DNA from 4 places in the Microbacterium sp. SLBN-154 genome. Region 4 is predicted to be linked to each of the others. Evidence: predicted binding sites of a transcription regulator. Region 4 holds the regulator's gene; each other region holds the start of a gene.
What was found. Region 4 encodes LexA, which represses DNA repair genes until DNA is damaged. Its sites were predicted from a motif close to TCGAACANNTGTTCGA; they were not measured.
Positions count from the first base shown of each region.

Region 1: FBY40_RS05185 (HNH endonuclease signature motif containing protein) is a predicted target of LexA. The motif match lies at 2,834-2,849, and genes of this name have one in related genera.
Region 2: FBY40_RS01735 (Rv2578c family radical SAM protein) is a predicted target of LexA. The motif match lies at 1,954-1,969, and genes of this name have one in related genera.
Region 3: FBY40_RS15800 (HNH endonuclease signature motif containing protein) is a predicted target of LexA. The motif match lies at 2,211-2,226, and genes of this name have one in related genera.

Region 1 covers NZ_VFNL01000001.1:1,021,583-1,026,169, forward strand. Annotated here, with positions in the region: gene FBY40_RS05175 (hypothetical protein) at 1-283, shown strand, start outside; gene FBY40_RS17275 (hypothetical protein) at 534-701, opposite strand; gene FBY40_RS05180 (DUF4442 domain-containing protein) at 927-1,373, shown strand; gene FBY40_RS05185 (HNH endonuclease signature motif containing protein) at 1,388-2,755, opposite strand; gene FBY40_RS05190 (hypothetical protein) at 2,962-3,621, shown strand; gene FBY40_RS05195 (GDSL-type esterase/lipase family protein) at 3,640-4,587, shown strand, end outside.
Region 2 covers NZ_VFNL01000001.1:346,416-351,002, forward strand. Annotated here, with positions in the region: gene FBY40_RS01725 (bacteriorhodopsin) at 1-553, opposite strand, end outside; gene FBY40_RS01730 (M15 family metallopeptidase) at 717-1,676, opposite strand; gene FBY40_RS01735 (Rv2578c family radical SAM protein) at 1,978-3,114, shown strand; gene FBY40_RS01740 (DEAD/DEAH box helicase) at 3,338-4,587, opposite strand, start outside.
Region 3 covers NZ_VFNL01000001.1:3,254,465-3,259,051, reverse strand. Annotated here, with positions in the region: gene FBY40_RS15820 (Gfo/Idh/MocA family protein) at 1-120, shown strand, start outside; gene FBY40_RS15815 (aldo/keto reductase) at 168-1,061, shown strand; gene FBY40_RS15810 (hypothetical protein) at 1,095-1,631, opposite strand; gene FBY40_RS15805 (MarR family winged helix-turn-helix transcriptional regulator) at 1,688-2,104, shown strand; gene FBY40_RS15800 (HNH endonuclease signature motif containing protein) at 2,330-3,736, shown strand; gene FBY40_RS15795 (DUF1206 domain-containing protein) at 3,900-4,587, shown strand, end outside.
Region 4 covers NZ_VFNL01000001.1:1,760,717-1,765,303, reverse strand. Annotated here, with positions in the region: gene hisB (imidazoleglycerol-phosphate dehydratase HisB) at 1-546, opposite strand, end outside; gene FBY40_RS08560 (histidinol-phosphate transaminase) at 543-1,637, opposite strand; gene FBY40_RS08555 (LysM peptidoglycan-binding domain-containing protein) at 1,669-2,034, opposite strand; gene lexA (transcriptional repressor LexA) at 2,335-3,009, shown strand; gene FBY40_RS08545 (prolyl oligopeptidase family serine peptidase) at 3,100-4,587, shown strand, end outside.

The DNA of each region.
Region 1 (4,587 bases), 740 kb from region 4:
GATCGCGCTCAGCTGGGACGACGTCCTCTCGGTCGCCCGCCGGCGCGAAGTCCGGCACAGGGGCCCGAAGTTCACGCCCGGACGCACGGATGATGCGTGGACCGTGCACCTGCCGATGCAGGATGAGACCAACCTCTCGGTCAAGCTCGAGCGTCCGATCGAGGTGGCGATGCCGCAGGGTGTTGTTCGCATCGACGAGATCCGCTTCTGGGCCGACGATCCGACGGCCTTCATGGATGCCGCGCGTCCGCACCTCGAGGCTGCGCCTGCGTCCGCTGCGTGATCGAGAAAGTGGCCCCCTCGAGCGCACGTCTGGCGAGGGGCGCTCGAGGGGGCCGGACTGCACGGGCAGGCGGCGAAACGGGGGAGTTCGCGCGTCACCGCACGCGGGGGGAGCGTGCGGGCGTTGCCTGACCGGGGGAGTCCTCACCCAGCCTAGGCCTGCATCCTGAGAGCGACGGAGCGCACACGGGCCTGTTCGCGCATTTGCGGTAAATCGGATGCGCCGGGGCCAGCCCGTGCTTCCGCGCGTGTCAGTGCGTGGGTGCGCTGCGCGCCGAGATCGCCCGGGCGGGCGCGACGGGGCGCTCGTGCTGATCGGCGACGGAGATGCTGCGGCCTACGAGCAGGCCTGCGGTGATCGAGAGAGCTATCCAGGCAACGACGGCGACGATCGCGATGACGAGGAGGGTGGTGACCATAAGACTCTCCTTCGAGTCTCGGTGGTGCTTCCGGACGGGTTGCGACCCACGATAGGGCCGCCGTGGGCAGGCGGGTCGCTCATTGAGCCAGTCCTGTGGAAATGTTGAGGAACCCCGTACGCCGACGATCGGTGGGTGTGCCCGGACGACAACGGTTTTGTCGCCGCGGGGGGTGGCTTCGACAATCGGTGGATGCGCGTCACACCTCGCACGTTGGCTTGGGGCATGAGTCTCTGGCCGCCGAACCTCTTCAGCGGCATCCGAGTGCGGCGTTTCGCCGACGACTGGACGGAGGCGGTCGTCGAACTGCACGTCAATCGCTTCACGCGGAATTATGTGGGCACGGCGTTTGGGGGATCGATGTCGGCGATGACCGATCCGTACTTCTTCATGCTGGTGATGCATCAGCTGGGGCGCGACTACGTCGTCTGGGATACCCGCGGTGAGATCGAGTTCCTCAAGCCCGGTCGCGGCGTGCTGACGGCACGCTTCTGCGTTGCGCCCGAGCAGGTCGCCGAGCTTCGTGCCCGCGCGGCCGGCGGCGCGAAGGTTCGCGAGTGGTTCGAGACGACGATCACCGACGAGAGCGGCGACGTGGTCGCCCGCAGCCGCCGAGAGGTGTTCGTGCGCGAGAAGCGGCGCGTCACCCATTCTCAACTCGCTGGAGCCTGACCGTCCCGATTCCGTCAGAAGGGTGCGACGCCGTATCCGCCGTCGTCGGTGGGGACGAATGCCACCCGTGAGGGTGGGTGGCTGTCGTACGTCTTTCCGCCGGGGCTGGTGAACTTTAGGATGCCGCCGGGGAGCTGTTCGACGTGCCAGTTTGTCGCGTGCTTCAGGGTGTGGTGTCTGGCGCATTCGTTGCAGAGGTTGTCATTGCAACTCTTCCCGCCCAGGGCGAAGTCCTTCGAGTGGTCGATATGGCAGAGCTTCGCCGGCCTTCGGCACCCTGGGGTTCGACACGTGACATCTCGCGCGTTCACGTATCGGGTTTGAGATGGATGCAGCTGATACCTGTCCACCGCGGTCACGACCCCGCTGATCGGGTCGGTCATCACCCGTTCCCAGATCCTCGCGGTGCCCGCCATGCGTCTGGCGGTCTCTGGGTCGACGGGGGTGACCCCGTTCAGCTCCGCCCCCGACTTCGTCACCCCCGTCAACGTGGTGATGGGGATGGTGATCTGCACCTCAGCCCGAATCGCGCCGAGCCCGCCGGTGGTGGGGTCGGTGGGGTCGATCACCGGGGACCCGGCGAGGAGCATGTCCAGGGCGAGGTCGCAGCGGATCTCATCCAGCGACCGGTCATCGAACCACGGCTCGGTGTCCTCGGTGGGTGCGGCATCTCCACCGTTCTGTTCAGCCTCGGCCTTTGCGGCCGCGTGTGCGCGTCGCTTCTCCCGGTCCACGGTCTTGATCTCGGTGCCCTGGCCCGTCAGTCGGTGGTACACCCCGTGGACGTAGACGTTCCCGCCCAGGATCGTCAACGTCGACAGGGTGTCATCCAGGTCAGTGACCCACACCCGCCGCTCCCGTATCGCGGTGTCGTGTCGTTCCTGCAACGGCCGCGGGTCCAACACCGCGGCGCGTTGGATGGCGTACTTCTTCGTCCGCGGCACCGTCTGCCGCTCCGCCTCGGCCAACACGATCCGCTCGAACGACGCCCGATCCGTAGCATCCTCGATCACCCGCCCGGCGTCCTGGATCACCTGCGCATGCGCCCGCGACACCCGCCCCTCCACCAACGCCGCCATCGTCTGAGGGAACAACTCGATCAACTCATACGCGTCATGCATCTGCGATTGCATCGACCGGTCATTGACCCGCACCGCCATCCCGAGCTCGAGCGCCATCGACCGCAACGGCATGTCCCGCTCCCTGGACGACACCGACCCCACCCGCGACCGCTGCTCGAGTGTCAGCGCGTACGCGTCCGCGAGCAGCCGGGTCTTCCTGGCCGCAAGCTTCGCCTCCGCCCGCTGCAGCTTCGCCAGCTCATCCGCGAACACCCCGGCGCGCTTATCCTCCGCCCGCCGCCGCTTCTCATCCGCGTCCACTGGAAACCCCGTCTCGATGACCTACCCACATCATCGCAGAGGGTTCCGACATTGACCTCCGGAGGCATAGCACTCGTGTAGAACTAATGTTCCAAGAAGATCCCATTCCACCCCTCACCCCCCACGCCCGACCCCTGACGAATGTCACCCCAGAAGGTGTCACCCCGACACTGCCGCCGCGCGCCGACATCCGGTGCGATGGACTCATGCCCACTCACACCCCCTCGTGGCGCACCCGCCTCGCCGAGCGTCGCGCGAAGCCCGGCGACGGGCGCCCGCTCCCGCCGTTCCGCTGGTGGCAGACCCTCGGGCGCTCGCTGTTCCTCCTTGACCTCGCCACCGCCGAGGGCGCGAGAACCACCTTCGCCGTCGATGTGCGCCAGCTCGGCGACCGCGACGATGGAGTGGTCCGCGCGCGCCTCTACCGCGACGGCCGTCAGACGGCGGTGTCGAAGCTCCCCGCGAGGTTCGCCGTCCCGGGCGGCCACATCGAGGTCGCCGCGCGCGCCTCCGGATTGCGGCGCTGCCATTTCGTTCCGGATGCCGGTGAGGAGCGTCAACTCACCCCGCACCCTCGCTCGGCCGAAGGCCTGCGGGCGCGTCTTCATCACCGATATCCGGTCCTGAGTACCGTGATCGGCGTCATCGCTACACTCGTCGTGCTCGTCGGCGTGTGCATCACGGTGCCGCAGATCATCGAGACGATCTCGCAGGTGCCGGCGATCGCCGACAGTATCGGGACGTTCGCGTCTCCGATTCATCTCCCGCCCGCCCTGAACGTCATCGTCACCATCGCCGTGGTCCTCGCCAGCACCGAGCGCGCCCTCCGCCTGCGCTCGTCGTGGCTCGACGAGCTGGCCAACTGACACAGAAGGAGTGCAGACGTGATAACCGCGTCCCTCGTCCCCGACCTCGTGCTCGGCGCTGTCGAGATCGAGCCGACCGAGCGGGGCCTGCGGCCCCACCGCCTGCCGCGCCACGTCCGTGAGCGCGACGCCGACCCGCAGCTGACGCTCATGGAGGCTCAGCCGTCGGGCGTCCGCCTCCGGTTCGTGACCTCCGCGACCGTGGCGGCGCTCGAGCTGCACACCACCCGCGTGGCCTATCGCGGTTTCGCTCGGCCGCGCGGCGCCGTGGATGTCGTGATCGACGGGGTGCCCGCCGGCAGCCACGGGCTGTCGGGCGGTGACGCCCTCGAACTCGACCTGCAGACCGGGGCGACGACCCTCGCGTCCGGAGCGCTCGACATCGTCGAGGTGTCGCTTCCGGCAACAGGGGAGAAGACCGTCGAGCTGTGGTTGCCGCACAACGAGCAGGTCGACATCGTTTCGCTCCGCGCCGACGCCCCCGTGCGACCGGCGCCGTCAACCGATCCGGTCTGGCTCCATCACGGCAGCTCGATCAGTCACGGCTCGAATGCCGCGACGCCGACCGGCATCTGGCCGGTCGTGGCGGCACGCCGTGCGGGCGTGCAGCTGCAGAATCTCGGGTTCGGCGGCAGCGCGCTGGTCGATCCGTTCCTGGCGCGTGTGATGCGCGACACGCCCGCCGACCTGATCAGCGTCAAGCTCGGCATCAACGTGGTGAATCTCGACGGTATGCGTCTGCGCACCTTCGTGCCGACGGTGCACGGGTTCCTCGACACCGTCCGCGACGGTCATCCCGAGACCCCGCTGCTGCTGGTGTCGCCGATCTTCTGCGGCATCCACGAGAACACCCCCGGTCCCGGAGCGGTCGATCCCGTCGCCGGGGCGGCGGGTGAGACCCGCTTCATCGCAACCGGCACGCCGGGAGACACCGCCGCCGGCCGGCTGACCCTCGAGGTCATCCGA
Region 2 (4,587 bases), 1.4 Mb from region 4:
AGATCGACCACCCGATGACCACGAACAGCCGCATCACCTGCACGGCGCCGCGCACGTGGGCCGGAGCGCCCGCGGGAACCTTGACGGTGAAGATCAGGTACACGATGTACAGCCACGCCAGCACCGAGATGATGAAGAAGATCCAGTTCGGCGCCGATCCGGGAACGCCGATCTCGCCGAGGTAGCCGAACACGATCATGATGATGTCGGCGACGATGAGCTGCGCCACGAAACCGCGACGCACCGCGCCGGCGATCGCGAGGATGAGGCCGAACTCCACCAGCAGGAGCGGGGTGGTGATGAGCCAGTCGATGTAGCGGAGCGGCAGGGTCGCATCGACCTCCGCCGCCGTGATGTCGCCGCCAGGGAACTGCACGACGTCCTTCATCACGTAGTAGAGGATCGCGGCGACGAGGGTGATGACCGCGGCGTAGCTCGCCACGGATCTGTACTCGGGTTTGAGGTCGTTCCGCTCCATGAAGAACCAGAACGTGCCGGCCGCCATGGCGACGAAACCGAGCATGAAGAACGACTGCACGATGGAGAAATCCATGACCACTCCCTGAGACAACGGCGGCGGGGAAGCCGAAGGGCTCAACGTCGGTGTCAGCCGGTGCTGAGAGGCGTCGGGGTGGCGCCTGTGATCAGGCTAGAACCGCGATTTGACATCGGGGCCGAACCGTAGTAGAGGTCTCTCGATCGCGAGGAATCGCGTGCTAACCGTAGGTGGGAGCGGCCGGCAGGCCGAAGAACTCCTCTAAAGTGGTGAAGTTGCCTTCGTGCATCGCTCGCGCGATGTCGGGGCCGACATAGCGAAGGTGCCAGGGCTCGGGCGCGTAACCCGTGACATCCGTCCGCCCCTCCTGATACCGGACGATCCAGCCGAACTCCCACGCGTGCTGGGCGACCCAGGCCCCCTGCGGCGTGGCGGCGAGGTCGTCGAGGGTGCCGCAGGCCCCATCCGCACACGGCACGACGTCGGCGGCGAGACCCGACTGGTGCTCGCTGTGACCGGGCCGGGCGCTGACGAGGTCGGCACCCTCCACACCGCGATCGGCGACCTGCACGCCGTACGAGGTCTGCTGCGTGGTGTACGACCGGAAGGCGCTCTGCAGCCCGATCTCGCCCACGCCGGCGGCAGCCGCCGCCGACACCATCGCCGTGAGCGCCGCGGCCGCGTCGGGGGCCAAGGCTCCTTCACCGAGGTTGCGCACCCCCTCGGGGAAGACGACCGAGCCGGGGGCCCAATCGATCGGGGCGAACGGACGGATCTTGTTGACCACCACCCAGCTGAGGTTCGGGTCGTCGAGGCGCAGGCATGGCGCGGTGCCGGCGACGACTGCATCTCGGAATGGCCCGATGCCGCCGACAGCGGAGATCACCGCAGCCTCGTCCTGCACGGCGAGCGCGGAGGTCACCGCGGGGTCGGCGCACAGATCCTGTCCGGCGACCTGCTGCTCGACGACAGGGAGGTCGGTGGCCGGCACCGGCGCGAGAGGCGGCGGGGTGGGTGCCGCGGTCGCCGGGGCGATGAACGCACTGAGCGGGGCGGGAGGTGCGGATGCCTCGGGCTCGGCGGCCGCAGGGGGCGGGGCGTCAGGAGCAAGGCCGGCGACCGCAGCGGTGACGCTGGCGCTCGAGCCGAACACGAACGCCGCCACGAGAGCCGTCGTCACGGGCACCGACGGCCAGCGACGGTGGCGCTTTCGCGCGTGTCGCGCCAGGGGGACCCCCGGGCCGCCGAGCGAGGACCCCCGCCGCGCCGGCGCTGCCTCGTCGCCCGCCGTGCGCGCAGCATCATGCGCCCGGGCGCGCTCTCTGGCTTCGCGACGGGTGAGGGGAGGGGTGTGAGGAGGGGGCGCCTGCACCCCCTCATTCTTCCCGCATGTGCGCCCGGTGGCCAGCCCGGCCGGGTCGTCTTCGATTATCGGTCGGTGGGATCTTGACAGAGTTTCGAAGACGTGTTCCCCTGGAAGCATGCGATGGCAGGGGCAGCAGTTGGGCGTGGCGGATGCCGCGGCGCTGCCAGGTCTCGAATACCTCAACGGTCTGGTGCGGTCGGTGACCACGCCCGAATTCGCGGGGATCACCTTCCACGAGGTCATGGCGAAGTCGGCGCTCAACCGCGTTCCGGGGTCGTCGGCGATGCCCTTCGACTGGACGATCAACCCCTACCGCGGCTGCTCCCACGCGTGCTCCTACTGCTTCGCGCGGGGAACCCACGAGTACCTCGAGCTCGACGCGGGGAAGGACTTCGACTCGCAGATCGTCGTCAAGATCAACGCCGTGGAGGTGCTGCGGCGGGAGCTGGCGAGGTCAACCTGGCTGCGCGACCCGGTGCAGCTCGGCACGAACACCGACCCGTACCAGCGGGCCGAGGGCCGCTATCGGTTGATGCCGGGGATCATCGACGCTCTCAGTGCGTCGGGGACGCCGTTCTCGATCCTGACGAAGGGCACGCTGCTCCGACGTGATCTGCCGTTACTGGCCGACGCCGCGGCATCCGTCCCGATCACCATCGCGATGTCGATCGCCGTCTTCGACGACGCCCTGCAGGCTGCTCTCGAGCCGGGGACGCCGAGCGCTGCAGCGCGGCTCGACACCGTTCGGGCGGCGGTGGACGCCGGATTCGCGGTGACGGTGTTCCTCATGCCGATCCTGCCCCACCTGACCGACTCGGTGGCGGCGATCGACGACGCTCTGCGTCGGATCCGCGACGCCGGAGCATCGCGGGTCGTCTACGGCGCCCTGCACCTCCGCCCGGGAGCGAAGGAGTGGTTCCTGCAGTGGCTGGCGCGCGAGCGCCCGGAGCTGGTGTCGTCGTACCGGGGGCTGTACCCGGGGGTCTCGGCGACCGCGCCGAAGGCCTACCGCACGTGGCTCGCGCGCCGGGTGCGCCCGCTGCTGCGGGCCTATCGTCTGGAGGGCGGCGCGGAGGACGACGCGCACCCGCGCGCCACACGGTACGCGGGGCTGGCGGGCGGCCCGGGCGCGGGGGGCGCCCCGCTCTCGCATGAGGCCGCCGACCGCGCGCGGCTGGCCGCCACGGTGATGACGACCTCGCGCGGCCGACGTGCCGCCTCCGCGCCGCCGGCGCAGCCGTCCCTCTTCTGAGCGCTCGAGCTGTACGCAGCGCCGCGCGTCAGGTCACCGGGATGCCGCGAATGCGACGTCGGGCCGCCGCAGGCGACCAGTCGCGCCACCCTGGTCGCACCGCCGCTCGCGCCGAACCACCCGAAAGGCGACGAGCCACCCCGGAATGCAGGGTGGCTCGTCGTGAAGGGGGTCGGTTCGACGCTCCGCGGGGCCGGACGAGGTTTCGCCGGCGCAGCGGCCGTCAGGAGGTGAGGTCGGCGACCGTCGGACGACCGGCGAGGGCCTCGACGACCTCGTCACCGGGACGCGCGTCTTCGAAGGGCGCCTCGATCTCAGCGCGACTGAGCAGCTCCGTCATGCGACGACGACGCTGACGCGTGACCAGGGTCACGACGGTGCCGGCACGGCCCGCGCGGCCCGTGCGGCCCGAGCGGTGCAGGTACGTCTTGTACTCGTCGGGCGCGTCGGCCTGGACCACGAGATCGATGTCGTCGACGTGGATGCCGCGCGCGGCGACATCGGTGGCGACGAGCACCCGGACCCGGCCCGAGGTCAGTCGCTCGAGGTTGCGCGTGCGCTTGCCCTGGTTCAGGTCGCCGTGCAGCGCCAGTGCCGGAATCCCCGCGTCGTCGAGCTGCTCGGCGAGCATCTCGGCGTAGGCGCGGGTGCGGGCGAAGACGAGAGTCTTGCCGTCGCGGTCGGCGAGGGCGGTGACGATCTCGGCCTTGTCGCGGTGGTCGATCACGAGCACGCGGTGCTCGATGGTGCTGGAGTCTTGGTCTTCGCCGGCGACCTCGTAGACAGCCGGCTCGACGAGGAACTCCTCGACGAGGGCGGCGACCTCACGGTCGAGGGTGGCGGAGAAGAGGAGCTTCTGCGACCCTTCGGCGGTCCGGCGGAGGATCCGCTGCACCGGCTCGAGGAAGCCCAGCTCGCACATGTGGTCGGCCTCGTCGAGGACGGCGATCTTCACCTGCGAGAGGTCGAGCTTGCCCTGCTCCACGAGGTCCTCGATACGTCCAGGGGTGCCGACGATGATGTCGACGCCCTTGCGCAGGGCTCCCACCTGTCGAGCCTGGGGCACGCCGCCGTAGATCTGGGTGGTGAAGAGGCCGACGCTGCGCGCCAGGGCCTGCACCGTGCGGTCGATCTGAAGGGCGAGCTCGCGGGTCGGCGCGAGGATCAGCGCCTGGGGAGCGCGGCCCTGCTGGCGACGCTGTCCGGCCTGCGCGCGCAGGATCGCCTCGACGAGCGGGGCGCCGAAGGCGATGGTCTTACCCGAACCGGTGCGACCGCGCGCGAGCACGTCGCGTCCCTCGATGATCGGGGGGATGGTCGCCGCCTGGATCGGGAACGGCGTCGACGCGCCGAGCTCTTCCAGACGGGTCACGAGGTTCTCGCCGAGACCGAGGTCGCCGAAGCCGACGTTCTCGACCTCGTGCGCCTCGACGGCTTCGGCCTGCAGGCGCTCGTGGACGACATCGAGCTGGG
Region 3 (4,587 bases), 1.5 Mb from region 4:
CTCGAGATCATGTCCTCGCTCCTCGATGCCGCCGCCCAGCGACGCTGGGTCGATCTGGCGACGACCGTCGAGCGGCCTGCGCCGGTGCCCCTCGCGCGTTTCGGCGCGCTGCCGCGCTGACGGCCCCGCCCCGATCGCGTATCAACCCCCTCTGAAGGAGAAGCCCCATGAAACACCGTTCCCTCGCGGGTCGTCGCGTCTCGGCGATCGGACTGGGCGCGATGCCCCTGTCGATGAACAACGACCGGGTGTTCCCGAGTCGCGAAGAGGCTGTCGCCACCGTCCATGCCGCCCTCGACGCCGGTGTCACCCTCATCGACACCGCCGACATCTATGCGCCGCAGTGGGATCAGATGGGGCACAACGAGGAGATCGTGGCCGAGGCGCTGCGCACCTGGGACGGCGACGCGTCGTCGGTGTTCGTCACCACCAAGGGTGGGATCACGCGGGCGGAGGGCGAGACGTGGGGGCGCGACGGATCGCTCGCGTACCTCCGCGCCGCTGTCGAGCGGTCGCTGCGCATCCTGGGGGTCGATGCGATCGAGCTCTACCAGTACCACCGACCCGACCGGTGGATGGTCTACGGCGAGATCATGCAGAACCTGAAGGCCCTGCAGGACGAGGGGCTGATCCGCCACATCGGCATCTCGAACGCGAGTGTGGAGGAGATCGACATCGCCCTGGAGGTGCTGGGTGAGGGCAACCTCGCGAGCGTCCAGAACGAGTTCTCGCCGAAGCATCCGGGTTCGATCGACGAGCTGCGCCACTGCGCGCGGCACGGCATCGCCTTTCTGCCCTGGAGCCCGCTGGGCGGCACGGGCGGGGGAGCGCGCACTGTCGGCGACCGATTCTCGGCCTTCGCCGAGGTGGCATCGGCGCACGGGGTGAGCCCGCAGCGCGTCGTCCTCGCGTGGGAGCTGGCGCTCGCCGAGACCGTGATTCCGATCCCGGGTGCACGGCGCGCCGCGTCCATCGTGGACTCGGCTGCCGCCGCCGATCTCGACCTGTCCGACGGCGAGGTCGAGCGCCTTTCGCACTCGGTCGGCATCGATCCGGAGTAGAGCGGCGGAGGCTGCCCCCGCCGCTCCTGTCGGTCACTTCGCGCGGAAGGCGACGTCCGCCGCGCCTGCGCGCCAGCTCAGGAGCAGGATGACGGCAGCTGCCGTGGTGAGTATCGTCAGTCCGTTCCCCGCCAGCCACAGCCCCGTCAGGTCGCGCACCCGATCGGCTGTCTCGCCGGGGTCTCGGAAGACAGGGTTGACGGTGGTGATGAGAAGCGTCTTCGACGTTGCGGCCACGGCGAGAAGGCCGAGCGCGATCCAGCCTCGTCGCGCGGCAGGAAGGGCCATCCGGTGCATGCGCACCACGAGCCAGACGGCGGCGGCTAGGCCTATCAGCGACCACGGCATGTAGTAGTACATCGGGCTCCCGATCTCCAGGGCGCCGATGAAGGCGCCGGGGGAGGGGGTGACGAGGCTCCGCAATGCCGCGTTCTGCTCGTAAAGGTTTCCGAATGCGTTCTGTGCGAGAAAGAGCGTGGCCACGACGGTGAGCACGCGAGTCCGGCGCAGCGGGGATGCTGAAGGCCGGAAGGAGGAGGTGAACGGGTGGCGGATGGGCAATGTCGTCATAACAATGAGAATAAGGCAGCTTATTCGCCGTGTCCACCCGTGAAAGAATCAAGCTTGTGACAGCGCTGCGCCCCGAAGACTTCCTCGGCTATCGACTTGTTCTCAAGAGTGCGCAGATGTCGCGACGCTTCGCCGATGAGCTCGCCGCGGTCGGGTTGCGAGTGACGGAGTTCAGCACGCTCGCCGTGCTCGCCGCTCGACCCGGTGCGACCGCAGCGGAACTGGCCGAGGCGGTTCTGATCTCGGCGCAGAGCATGGGGCCGCTGCTGGATCGGCTGCAGAAGATCGGGGCGGTCGTGCGACCGGAGCGTCGGGGCAAGGGCCGGGTCGCTCCCGCGGAATTGACGGATGAGGGGCGGCGCCTGCTCGCCGTCGCATACGCGCGGGTCGAAGCGATCGAAGATGAATATCGCCGGCAGCTGGGGGAGGACTACGAGGTCTTCCACCACATCGTGGACAGGTGGCAGCCTTAGGGTGCAACTCCGGCGATTGTTCGAATTTTTGTGCTGCTGACCGGACCCTGTGGGTCTCGCCTTCACGCGCAGATTATTGTTCTCTCCGGGCGATGTCGGAGTTCAAGCGTAGATTTGTTCTATGGACAGTTCCGGTGCGATGGCGACCACGCGGCGGTTGAGGGATGCCGCTCATCGTGTCGTTGCGACCTGGAAGCCGCCTGCGGTGCAGCGTTGGCGTGTTCGGTGTCGGAGGTGGTCGCCGCGATCGGCGATGACGATCTGTTGGCGCTGTTGTCGGATGCTGCGCAGGTGCGGGCGGCGGTGGAGGTCATCACCGCTGCCGCGGCCGCGGAAGCAACCCGGCGGTCGGCGCGGGAGCTGGGGTATGACGGGTTGGCGCAGCGAAAGGGCCACCGGAATGGCGCGTCGCTCGTGCAGACGATCACGGGACAGACGCGCGCGGACGTGACCCGTGCAGTGCGGACCGGTGAGGACCTCGCGCCGAGTGTCCCGCCGCCGGCGGTCTCGGGCCTGACGTCAGCGCCGGCCGTTCCGGCGACTCCGGAGTGGTTGCGGTTGCTGCGGGAGGCGTTGACGGGCGGGGCGATCACGCAGGCGCAGTTCCGGGCGATCCGCGATGGCCTGGGGGATCCGCCGGTCGAGCGGTATCTGGATCTGGATCCGGGGTTTCTTCCCGCGGCGTGGGCGACGGCGGTGGGGATGCTGCTGGGGGAGGCGGGGGTGTTCCCCGTCGAAGAGCTCCGGAACGCGGCCCGGATCGCGAGGGACCGGTTGGACCCGGTCGGGGTGACTGTGCGGTTCGAGGAACGTTTCGCGGCGCGGTCGCTACGGACATGGACCGATGAGAACGGGCAGCATCACGCGAAGATCGTGTTCGACGACGACGGGGCGGCGTGGGTGCAGGCGATCCTCTCCGCCGCGCTGCGCCCGCGGCGTGGGCCGCGATTCGTGGAGTCACCGGCTGCGACGGCGGCCGACGGTGCGCGGGATTCCCGGTCGAATGAGCAGGTGCAGTACGACACGGTGCTGGCGATCCTGCGCACCGGCGCCGCCGCCGACCCGGCCCAGTCGTTCGGGGACCGGCAACCTGGGGTACGGATCCTCGTCACCGCCGACACCCTCACCCCCGAGACCGACGCCGACGGGGCGATCCGGGTGCGGGTGGTCGGAGTGGGGCACCTCGAGGACGGTGGCGCGGCGATCCCCGGTGGCGTGGTCGACAGTTATCTGTGTGACGCGGGCAGTGTTCCGGTGATCCGCGACAGCACCGGCAGACCCCTCGATGTCGGAAGGGAGCAGCGCCTGTTCACCCGAAAACAGCGTCTTGCGATCGCCGCCCGCCACGGTGGGTGCATCGGAGAGCACTGCACCGCTCCGTCGAGCTGGACCGAGATCCACCACCTGACCCACTGGTCCCACGGTGGACGCACCGACGTCGACGACGGTGTTCCCCTGTGTCGTAACTGCCACCTCGGCCTCCACAACCGCGGCCAGTGGATCACCCGCGAACGCGGCCCCGACGGCGCCGACACGTATTGGCTGCACTCCCCACCTGATCCGGTCGCCGGGGAAGCAGCTCCGCCCACTCGACTGAGGTCCCGCAGTCCCCTGCGCTTCACCGCCGCCTGACCCGGCGATGTGGATGTCGCCGCCTGACCAGTCGCCGTGAATGTGCGCACCGGTGGTCAGGCGAGCGCAACGGGACGAAACGCGCTCCGGCGGTGGCACAGCACGTCGCCGGGGGCGCGTCAACAGGTGGTCGGGGCGCGCGGGAGACGGATACCGTTTCGACATGAGCACGGCGAAGCAAGCGGCGCGGTCGGCGCACTCATCATCCACTTTCCGTGCCGTCGCGCGCGTCGGTTACGCCGTCCTCGGACTCCTCCACATCATCATCGGCAGCATCGCCGTCACGATCGCCACCGGCGCCGGTGGCGGCTCCGCCGACCAGAGCGGCGCGATGTCGCAGATCCGCGAGACCCCCTTCGGCCTCGTCGTGCTCTGGGTCATCGTCATCGGACTCGCCGCCCTTGCTCTCTTCGAGATCGCCCAGGCGTTCTTCGCCTCCGATTCCGACGGCGACAGCAAGAAGAAGTGGGCCAGGCGCGTGAAGCACCTCGGCACGGCCGCCGCCTACATCGCGATCGCCGTGACCGCCCTCATCTACGCGCTGGGTGGGAGCTCCTCATCGTCGGGGTCGACGCAGTCGCTCAGTGCCCAGCTGCTCGCCACGCCGGGCGGCGTCTTCGTGCTCGTCCTCATCGGTCTCGTGGTGCTCGCCATCGGCGGCGCGTTCGTCTACAAGGGCGCCACGAAGAAGTTCGAGGAGAAGCTCGATCTCCCCACCTCGAAGGTTCGGAAGGCGATCGTCGCCTTCGGCGTCACCGGTTACATCGCCAAGGGTGTCGCCGTCGGAGTCGCCGGCATCCTCTTCGTCGTCGCCGCCTTCACCCAGGACGCTGAAGCGGCCGGCGGTCTCG
Region 4 (4,587 bases):
GAACGCCCGGGCGAACGCCTTGTACTCCGCCTCGGCGATGTGGTGGGGGTCACGGCCGCTCAGCACCTCGACGTGGACGGTGAGTCCACCGTGGACGGCGAGCGCTTCGAAGGTGTGCCGGACCAGCGAACCGGTGAAGTGGCCGCCGATCAAGTGGAACTCGAACCCTGCCGGCTCGCCGCCGTGCACGAGGTAGGGTCGCCCGCTGATGTCGACGACCGCGCGGGCGAGCGCCTCATCCAGCGGCACCATGGCGTCGCCGTACCGGGAGATCCCGGCCTTGTCGCCGAGAGCCTGGCGGATCGCCTGGCCGAGGACGATCGCGGTGTCCTCCACCGTGTGGTGCGCGTCGATGTCGGTGTCGCCGTGGGCGCGGACGGTGAGGTCGGTCAGGGAGTGCTTCGCGAAGGCGGTGAGCATGTGGTCGAAGAACGGCACCGTGGTCTGAATGCTGCTCCGACCGGTCCCGTCCAGATCGAGCTCGAGCTCGACGGTGGACTCGCTTGTCGCACGGCGAAGCGATGCGGTACGCGCAGGACGGGTCATGCGCCCGAGTCTATCGACGCCAGCGCGTCCAAGAAGGCGGTGGTCTCCTTGTCGGTGCCGGCCGTCACACGCAGGTGGTGCGGGATGCCGACGTCACGGATCAGCACGCCCCGGTCGTAGAGCGCCTGCCATGTCGCCGCAGGGTCTGACACTCCCCCGAAGAGGACGAAATTGGTCCACGACTCGTACGGTTCGTACCCGAGGGCGGACACCGTGGCCGAGATCCTGTCGCGCTGCGCGACGATCTCATCCACCATCGAAAGCATCGTGGGGGCGTGCCGAAGGGCGGCGGTCGCGGCTGCCTGGGTCAGGGCGCTCAGGTGGTACGGCAGGCGCACCAGGCGAAGCGCGTCGATGACGGCCGGATCCGCGGCGAGGTAACCCACCCGCGCTCCGGCGAAGGCGAAGGCCTTGCTCATCGTGCGTGAGACCACCAGTCGCGGCCGATCGGGCAGGAGCGTCACCGCCGACGGGGCGTCGTGGGGCGCGAACTCCACGTAGGCCTCGTCGACGATGACGATGCCTCGCGTCGCACGGTAGACGGCGTCGACGACGTCGAGCGGCAGCGGTGTGCCCGTCGGGTTGTTCGGAGCGCACAGGAACACCACGTCGGGTTCGGCCGCGGCCACCTGGGCAGCGGCCGAGTCCGCGGACACGGTGAAGTCGTGCGCGCGGGTGCCCGCGTGCCATGTCGCTCCGGTTCCCCGCGTCAACAGGGGGTACATCGAATACGTCGGGGCGAACCCGAACGCGGTCCGTCCCGGGCCGGCGAACGCCTGCAGCAGATGCTGGAGGACTTCGTTCGATCCGTTGGCCGCCCAGATCTGCTCCCGGACGAGGCCGTGACCGAGGTAGTCCGCCAGGTGCTCGCGCAGCGCGGTGAACTCGCGGTCGGGGTAGCGATTCACCTCGCGCAGCGCGATGGCCACGGCGTCGAGGATGTCGTCGGCCACCTCCGCAGGGACGGGGTGGGTGTTCTCGTTGACGTTCAACGCCACCGGCAGTTGAGCCTGCGGCGCTCCGTACGGGATCTGGCCCCTCAGGTCGTCGCGGATGGGAAGGTCATCGAGCGTCGCACTCACCCTTCCCATCGTACGGCGCCATGCCCGCCGGGCCTGCGGATCAGTCGGCGTACTCCGCAGGGATCGCCAGTTCCTGCCCGGCCGACACGAGTCCCGCATCGAGGCCGTTGAGACGGCTGAACGCCGCCACCACATCGCGCGGGTCGGCCGCAGGGGCCACGCGCTCGGCGATCGCCCAGAGTGAGTCACCCGCCTGCACGGTGACGGTGTCGAACGCGCCCGAAGGGGCACCGTCGGCGCGGGTGGCGAGCGCCGATCCCCCGCTGATCATCGCCACACTCAGCGCGACGACGGCGGGCAGCGCGGCGAGCGTGGCGAGGACACGGCGTCCGCGTGCGGTCAGCCGCAGTCGGGTCGCGGCGGCGGCACCGGTCATGGTTCCCGTCGAAATCGTGATCGCGCTCATCGTGTGCTCCCGTTCCCGGCTCGGCCGGTGTCGTTTCGGGTCTGGGTTCGCATCCACCCGTCGGCCGGGACGGGCGGATGCGAACCTCTCTTCCGAATCTATCTTCGATGTGAAATGCTGTCAAGCGGGTCGGAATCCGTCGAACGATCGAACGCGACACGCGAGCGAGGTCCGGTGGACACCGATCGGAACCGGATACGGTTTCGACGAGGACACCTCACCACCGACCTCCGACATTCGAAGACGCGACGATCGCGCCACGGGGCCCGGGGCGGGGTTTCCGGGGAGACAGGAGCAGACATGAGCGAGCCGAACACCAAGCCGCAGACACGGCGGCGCAAGAGCCTGAGCGACAAGCAGATGGCCATCCTCGAGGTGATCCAGCGCTCGATCGCCCGCCACGGTTATCCCCCGAGCATGCGCGAGATCGGCGACGCCGTGGGCCTGAAGTCGCTGTCCAGCGTCACCCACCAGCTCAATCAGCTCGAGTTGAGCGGGTACCTGCGGCGCGACCCCGGCAAGACCCGGGCCATGGAGGTGCTCATCGACCTTCCCGGCAGCGCCGCGGAGAACCCCGCCGACCGCACCCCCGCGGTGGGCGACGCCGCCCTCGTGCCGCTGGTCGGACGGATCGCCGCAGGTGTCCCCATCACGGCGGATCAGCAGGTCGAGGAGGTCTTCCCCCTTCCCCGCCAGCTGGTCGGCAAGGGCGAGCTGTTCATGCTGAAGGTCGCCGGCGATTCGATGATCGACGCGGCCATCTGCGACGGCGACTGGGTCGTGGTGCGTGCGCAGGGCACGGCCGAGAACGGCGAGATCGTCGCTGCCATGCTCGACGGAGAGGCGACCGTCAAAACGTTCCGTCAGCGTGACGGCCACACGTGGCTGCTCCCCCGCAACACCGCTTTCGAGCCCATTCTGGGCGACGAGGCGATCATCCTGGGCAAGGTCGTCGCGATCCTTCGCGCGGTCTGACAGCGGTCGGCTCCCCCGACGCCGCGGGCCCCTCGACGTGGAGGCCCGTAACGTGGAGGCCCGTAACGTGGAGGCCCGTAACGTGGAGGTATGGTCGCGCCCCTTCCCCGGAACTCCGCATCCGCTCCCGCCCGCACGCTCCCGTTCGGCACCTGGCCGTCGCGCATCACGGCGGACGCGGTGGCTGCCGCTTCGCCGCGGCTGGACGGCGCCCGCTTCGTCGGGGATGAGATCTGGTGGGCCGAGACGGTCCCTGAAGAGCAGGGGCGAACGACCGTGCGACGTGCACCGCGAGCGTCGGTGCCGGGCTCACAGGTCGACACGCTGCTGCCTGCTCCGTGGAGCGTCCGCTCGCGTGTCCACGAGTACGGCGGTGGCGCGTGGGGCGCCACCCCAGACGGCGGGCTGGTCTTCGTGGAGAAGTCGGATCAGCGGGTGTGGCTGCTGTCTCCGGGGTCGACTCCGACCCCACTGACACCTGCCGTGTCGGGGCAGGCGCTCGGGGGTCTGTGTGTGACCCGGGGGCGGGTCCTCGCCGTCCGCGAGGTCCTCGGAGAGCCCGTCACCCATGACATCGTCGAGATACCCCTCGACGGGTCGGCCGCCGACGACATCGATCGCGTGACCTCGTTGACAGCGGGGAGCGATTTCGTCGCGCAGCCTGCGCTCTCCCCCGACGGATCCCTGCTCGCGTGGCTCGCGTGGGATCACCCCCACATGCCCTGGGACCGGGCTGAGGTGCGAGTGCGCCGACTCGACGACGGAGAACCCGCGGGCCGACGCGTGGCCGGAGGCGCCTCCGCCGCTCTCCAGCCCGAATGGACCGCCGACGGCGCCCTTCTGTACGCCGATGACGTGAGCGGGTTCTGGAACCTGCACCGCCTCGACCCCGCGGACGACCGGGCTGAGGTGATCGCCCCGGATGAACGCGACACCGGAGGTCCGCTGTGGGTGCTCGGATCACGGTGGTTCGCGCCGCTCACCGACGGTGTCGTCGCCGTGCGCACACGCGGTCGCGACGAACTCGTCCACCTCTCCTCGGGCGGCGTGGTGACCGTCATCCCTGTTCCCGCGGTCGGCAACCTCCTGGTGGAGGACGCAGCAGGCACCGACGTCCTCGTGTCGGGAAGCCCGGAAGACGCCCCCACGGGGCTGTGGCGCATCGATCTGCGCGAGCCGTCGCGGCCGAGCGTTCACCTTCTGACGGGCGGACGCTGGCACGACGAAGGAGTCTCCCCCTGGGTGCCGCTCCCCCGGCGATTCACCGTCGACGGACGCCACGGCGTCGTCCACGCGGTCGACTTCCCCCCGACCCACCCGGAGGTGCAGGGACCCGACGACGCCCTTCCGCCGTACGTCGTGCTCGTCCACGGCGGCCCGACCGCTCATGCGCCCGGCGTTGTCAGCCCGAAGACGCTCTTCCTGACCTCTCGGGGGATCGGCGTGGTCGAGGTCAACTACGGAGGCTCCAGCGGCTTCGGCCGCGAATACCGCGAACGTCTGCGGGGCCGGTGGGGCGTCGTCGATGTCGACGACGTCATCGACGTCGCACGTTCCCTCGCCGCGGACGGAACCGCC